DNA from 3 places in the Bacillus sp. CGMCC 1.16607 genome. Region 1 is predicted to be linked to each of the others. Evidence: riboswitches for the same ligand, from Rfam matches in the RefSeq annotation. Region 1 holds a riboswitch; each other region holds the start of a gene.
What was found. A riboswitch is a leader RNA that binds a small molecule or an ion and turns the genes downstream of it on or off. The one in region 1 is predicted to bind thiamine pyrophosphate.
Positions count from the first base shown of each region.

Region 2: another riboswitch for thiamine pyrophosphate. It lies ahead of ACFSO7_RS15950 (ABC transporter substrate-binding protein); the one in region 1 lies ahead of thiT (energy-coupled thiamine transporter ThiT).
Region 3: another riboswitch for thiamine pyrophosphate. It lies ahead of thiT (energy-coupled thiamine transporter ThiT); the one in region 1 lies ahead of thiT (energy-coupled thiamine transporter ThiT).

Region 1 covers NZ_JBHUJX010000008.1:139,374-141,580, reverse strand. The annotation lists gene ACFSO7_RS03465 (FeoA family protein) at 1-35, opposite strand, end outside; gene thiT (energy-coupled thiamine transporter ThiT) at 380-949, opposite strand; TPP riboswitch at 1,074-1,178, opposite strand; gene ACFSO7_RS03455 (cation diffusion facilitator family transporter) at 1,380-2,207, shown strand, end outside.
Region 2 covers NZ_JBHUJX010000023.1:10,845-13,051, reverse strand. The annotation lists gene ACFSO7_RS15955 (hypothetical protein) at 1-203, shown strand, start outside; TPP riboswitch at 533-640, shown strand; gene ACFSO7_RS15950 (ABC transporter substrate-binding protein) at 898-1,860, shown strand; gene ACFSO7_RS15945 (thiamine-binding protein) at 1,876-2,169, shown strand; gene ACFSO7_RS15940 (ABC transporter permease) at 2,166-2,207, shown strand, end outside.
Region 3 covers NZ_JBHUJX010000036.1:317,732-319,938, forward strand. The annotation lists gene ACFSO7_RS23940 (alpha/beta hydrolase) at 1-138, shown strand, start outside; gene thiT (energy-coupled thiamine transporter ThiT) at 278-871, opposite strand; TPP riboswitch at 938-1,040, opposite strand; gene ACFSO7_RS23950 (helix-turn-helix transcriptional regulator) at 1,346-2,207, opposite strand, start outside.

The DNA of each region.
Region 1 (2,207 bases):
ATTCCCTTCTCACCTGCTTTGAGTTGACCTAACATTTTTACCACCTGTTTCTTATAAATGAGAATGATTCTCTTTCTTTATAACATGATTGAGAGTCCTTATCAATGGAATTTATCACATGGATCAAACCTAAATGTTGATATGACGGGACGTGTTAAAAGCTTAAATCAAAATTGTCACAAAGTTGACAAAATTAAAAGGCCAAACCGCAAAATTTCGCCGGTTTGACCTTCACATTTATCCCAACATAACGGGCAGTAAGACCCCCACCTCAAGATTCTAAGAGAACAAAGAAGATAGGTCGGGGTCAACTGCCCGTATTGGTTCAACTAACCATCAGTGTGGGATGAAGAACACCCCCATTGACGGAAGTTTCACTTTATATCATTTTCTTCGGTGCAGCACTAATGACTAAAATAACAATGATGGCACTTAAAATAAAGCTCGGAAGCATATATGTTCCATTATAAATGAATGAATATAGTGCAGCTGGCGTACCTTTCGGTGCATACTCACCAAAAAAGACAATTCCTGTATAATAATGAGAAAGAAATCTTAAAAGACTTCCGATAAAAATCCCAATTGTTGCAAAAAGCATCCATTGGCCTTTTTTTTGTTTCTGAACACCTAGCTTGATTTGACCAACGAAAACTCCAGCCAATCCAACAACGGAAAATGCCACTAAATAATCAATAATACCTTGTACAGGAGTATAGATTTGCGAATATCCTAGTACAAATTGAAGTAATCCTAATAAAAAGCCTGTTAAGACACCGCCCTTTATTCCCCAACGAAACGCCATTAAGAAGATTGGCACCATCGCAATCGAAACCGACCCACCTTGCGGCCATATTCTTGAAAAAATAAAGCCCGATACGAGATCTAATAAAAAAGCCAATGCTGTAAAGATCGCAATCTCTACTAAAAATAATGTTTTGTTCTGTTTCATTCTCCGTTTCCCCCTTAATTTTCGGAAACGTTTGATTATAACCCTCTGCGTTACTCACGTATAGATTTTCAGTTTTTTGGTAAATAAAAAAGCAATATAGACGGTTTTGGACGGTCCACATTGCTTCGATCCCAAACCACATTCCTACGCTAGCATTAACTAACAGGTTCAAAGGGTTAGAACTCAAACGCTCACTCTCAGCCGAATGTCGGCTCCCCTTGTGGATAATATTTATTTATTCAAACATCTTGACTATACAATGATTTTATCTTCTTTACAAGTAAAACTTACAATCTATTTAAATTTTTCCTACAGCCAAATTATTTCACTGCCTTCAATAGACCTGTATCAAGTAGACATTTTTTCTATAGACCCACATGGATTTCATTTGTTAAGGTATAAATGCTATTTACATAATGGGGGTCACTACATGGAAACGAATTCTCAACTCAAGGCAGGAGAAAAAGGTGCTTGGATTAGCATTTTTGCCTATATCATATTAGCTACAATTAAATTAACAATTGGAAAAATCGGCCATTCAGAAGGTTTATGGGCAGATGGCTTAAATAACTCTACCGACATTATCGCGTCGATAGCAGTCCTAATTGGATTAAAGATAGCTAGAAAACCGCCTGATGACAATCATTTGTACGGACATTACCGTGCAGAATCTATCGCTTCACTTGTAGCAGCATTTATTATGATGTCTGTTGGGGTTAATGTCATTATTGGAGGGGTCCAATCTTTCTTCTCTCAACATTCTTCCCATCCAGATTGGATAACTGCCTGGACAGCACTATTTTCTGCAATGGTGATGTTCGGTGTTTATCGGTACAATCTTTCTCTAAGTCGTAAAATTAAAAGCGCTTCCATCAAAGCTGTTGCGTATGATAATCGTTCAGATGCTTTTGTCAGTATTGGTGCTTTTATTGGAATTGTTGGAACATACATTGGAATACCATTACTTGATGTCGTTGCGGCTGTGATCGTTGGATTAATTATTTGTAGAACAGCCTGGCATATATTCACAGAGGCTACCCACACATTGACTGATGGTTTTGATCAAGAGCAATTGTTAAATATTGAAAAAACGATTAAGGAAACACCAGGGGTTTTGGATGTAACAGATGTCAAAGCAAGGACACATGGGAATTATATTTTTTTAGAAACAACGATTCACGTGAACCCAAAACTCGATGTGATTGAAAGTCATCGCATAACGGAAGAAATTGAGAGCCTTCTTAAAGAAAAACATGAA
Region 2 (2,207 bases), on a different contig from region 1:
AGTTTATATTTATCTTTGCAGTCAGCGAGCAAGATGCTATCCAATTCTATCAAGAAACATTTCATCAAACCCCAGTGAATTGTCATGAATATCCGCTAGATTTTGAGATTATTAGAGGGAATGAGGTGATTTCGTTACGGGAGATGAGGAAGGAATTTGTTAGTTTTCCGGTTGTAGCGGGGTATTATAAAAAAATTGTGTGAAGTGGATACGAACTACTATCAAGTTTTATCTACACAATTAAAGTGGGTAAATATTTCTATACAACACAAATGTCCAAAACCAGTTGAACACTAGATAGATATAATCAGACAGTATTAGTAAGAAGATAAATGAGTGGAGACTTGTATGAAAAGGAGAAGCCAGATTCCATTAACAAAAGATGAACATATTATGGCAATTCGAAATGGGGATGATTTTTAAGACAAAATTACTAGAGGGATAGTTAAGTGAAAACCTGTAATAAATTACTTTGTTTATTCACTAGACGAAAACGGAGTTATTTTGTATAGTGTAATAGACAATTGGAGAATTGGGAATGTAGGGGAGCCGGTAGTGCTGGCTGAGAAAGTATCCAAAGATGCTGACCCTTTAACCTGATCTGGTTAGTACCAGCGTAGGGAACATCTTTCTAATAGACGAAGTTTGACCGTTTATTATGGATTATGACAAACGCTTGGGATGCCCTGAGCGTTTTTTTATTTGGCTATTTTCACATAGATGTTGTTACAATCAACTCAGATTACTAAAGTTAAATGACACGAAAAAAACAAAATGACGAAAATAGTCTTTCATTTTAACTTTATCCCATCTTTCTTTTCCACCTTCATTGTCTAACATTTTGTTTAGGAGAGGAAAATTGTGAAAAAGATTTCCATTTTATTTTTATCCTTACTAATGGTAATTGGGTTAGTAGGATGTAATTCAAGTAAAAAAGAGAACAAAGCAAGTGAGAATAAAAGTTTGAAAAAGGTTTCCATTGTTCTTGATTGGACACCAAATACGAATCATACAGGGATTTATGTAGCGAAGGAAAAAGGATATTTTAAAAAGCATGGCTTAGATGTTGAGATTGTCATGCCTGGTGACGCAGGAGCCGATCAACTTGTCGCTTCTGGTAAAGCACAATTTGGTGTGAGCTATCAAGAAGCGATTACTCAAGCGAGAATTCAAGAAATCCCATTAGTATCATTAGCAGCTGTTATTCAGCATAATACGTCAGGTTTTGCATCGCCAAAAACGAAAAACATCCTTTCACCAAAAAATTTTGCTGGCAAAACCTATGGTGGTTGGGGTTCACCAATTGAAAAGGCTGTTATCACATCGATTATGAATACAGAAAATGCCGATGTGAACAAAGTAAAGATTGTGAATATGGGTGACTCTGATTTCTTTACTGCTGTAAAACGTGATATCGATTTTGCTTGGATTTTTTATGGCTGGACTGGGGTAGAAGCTGAATTAAGAAATGAACCAATCAATATGGTTTATTTAACAGACTACTCTGATAAACTCGATTATTATACGCCTGTTATTTCAACGAATGAAGATATGATAAAAAATGATGAGAAAACCGTTAAAGAATTTATGGCTGCCCTTTCAGAAGGTTACAATTTCGCGATTGATCACCCAGCGGACAGTGCAGATATTTTAATCAAGGCTGTACCTGAATTGGATCAAGAGCTTGTTAAGAAAAGCCAAGAATGGTTATCGTCGAAATATCAAGATGATGCTGCGCGTTGGGGAGAGCAAAAATTAGAAGTATGGGAAAACTATAGTACTTGGATGTTTGAAAATGAACTACTTGATAAGGAATTAGACGCTGAAAAAGCCTTTACGAATGAATACTTACCTAAATAAAGGAGACTTTAGAAGATGCCCAATGCATTAGTGAGTATACAAATTATACCGAAAGCACAAAGCAGTGAAGAGTTATATGCTTTAGTTGATGCAGCAATTGAAGTCATCAATCAAGCTGGAGTTAAATACGAAGTTCACCCACTAGAAACAACAATGGAGGGTGACTTAACTGAATTGTTAAGTATCATAGAAAAGATGAATAAAAAAATGGTAGAACTAGGTAGTCGAAATGTGATCTCTCAAGTGAAAATTTTATTTCAACCTGAAGGGATTACCATGGATACTTTAACAGAGAAGTATCGACCATGATCAAATTATTTGCAAAAGGATGGAGACCATTATTGGTC
Region 3 (2,207 bases), on a different contig from region 1:
TTGGCAAATATTATGCAAGGCGGAAAAGCTGACATTGATCAATATTACTGTATTGAGAAAGCAAATGAACTCATTCTTGAATTTTTTGACTATGAATTAAAGGGGATTGGGGATTTCGCTCTAGAAGAGACGTATTGATTTACATTTATAATGTTAAGTATAACTTCAACTATTGCTTGAATACTAAGAAAGCGATCTACATTTGCAGATCGCTTCTTATTTTGTTAAGGAACTAAAGGTGCAATAGCTCCCCATAGTGCCTTTTTCACGTATTTATCTACAAATTTTCCGCCATAGGTCGGGTATTACCTGTGACTTTTATTAATCGAGGTGCAGTAGACACTAACAGTACTGCAACAATCGAACATAAAACAAAGGCTCCTAGCATAGTTACCCCATTTACTGATAATGAGAAAAGAACTGGACTCATACCCTCTGGTGCATATTCACCAAAGAAAATAACTCCTGCAATGAAATGCCAGAAATAGCGTGCCAGACTTCCAACAAATATGGCCGTGACAATCCAGCTTAAAGCTTTTTTCTTGTTACCACTATTTAATTCCTTTTGGATTAAATGATGGAATAGACCAGCAAATCCTATACATGCAAATGCAATGAAATATTCAATAAAGGCTTGAACAGGTGTAGCAATCCATGCATCTCCCATTACAATTTGAAGAATTCCCCAAAGTAGACCAGAAATCAAGCTAACTCGAATTCCCCAGCGAAAAGCTAAAATAAATATTGGGATCATTGCAACTGAAATCGAAATATTAGGTGTTGGTTTAATCGAAGGCAATAAATCTAAAACAATGGCGAATGCTGCAAAGAAAGAAGCCTCAATTAACGCAATTAAACTCAATTTTCCCATAAAAAAATCTCCCCTTTTTGTAATACGTTACCTCAAGGGGAGAATAGAAATCCATGCAAAATAAAGACTCTACTCATGCCACATTCCTACGCTAGAATTAACTAACAGGTTCGAAGGGTCAGAACACTTATGTGCTCACTCTCAGCAAAACGCTCCCCTTGTGGTTACGCATATGTAATTATTACCAAATTAGTATATAATACTTTCTAAGTTTTGGGAAGACTTTATATGATTAGCTCACCTGTTAAGCCTTCCAGAAAAAAGGAAGGGACTTATTCTAGTTCTGTAATTTATTTTACTAAACAATATAAGTACTATAAATATAAGTACTATAATTGCAGGAAGCTTTTTTAGTAACAACGACTTTCCTGTAATAAATGAGTTGAAAAGTGAATAAATCTCTTAACTAAACAGTGTGTGTACGAAATCGGCAACTGGACAAGCTCATAATTATTTAGTTTTAACTGGTACTACTTATGGGCAGAATAAACTTAATCTCTCTTGTAAACCTTCTAAGACTACCTCTGGCACTTCCCTGACCTTGATATCTTCACCTAAGAAAAGTAGCCAATTTGTTATTTCTAATAATTCTTCGGGATTATGAACATTGATAAAAGTCTTTAAAATGGCTGTGCTTTGGTAAGGATTGGTATAAGAAATGGAAATCTTTAAAGGATGATACTTTTTAAACTGGGCAATCGCCTTTGGACCAAGTTCAAGGACAAGGTTGATTACTTCCTCCTGCTTACTTAATTTTTCTAAAATCTTTTTCTTACTTAATCTATTTTTTATAGGGTATGGTTCGACATTGACGAGATGATCGACAGGGAAAATCCACCTCTTTTCATCTTTTAAGTCTAAGCCTTCAATCAGCCAAAGGCTTTTTTCACGATAAAGGTTCAAAAGATAAATGGAGTAAGATTTTATTAATTTCCCTTCTTCGATAGTAATCAATAAATAGCGATCCAAAAGAAGGATTTGAATGAGCCTTTCTAACATTGGATGGGGTAGGTCTGAAAGATCAAGAAGGTCGGGATTATTGGGGTTGGTCCCTTCAAAAAGCAAGATTTGATTTAAAAGAACAAGTTCATCTTGTTGGTTTTCTGAGATGAGGCCAAGCAATTTTTCAGCTAAAGACTGACGACTCTTTAGATAGGGGAGTTGCTGATTTCTTGTAGCCATAAAGGCAATAAAAAGAGCTTTGATCTCATTATCAGTAAAGCGAACAGTGGGGAGGACAGAGTTATTCATGACAAAATAACCGCCATCCCTTCCAACTTCAGCGACAAGCGGCATCCCCATGGCTTCAATTTCTCTGATATCTCTAATAGCTGTC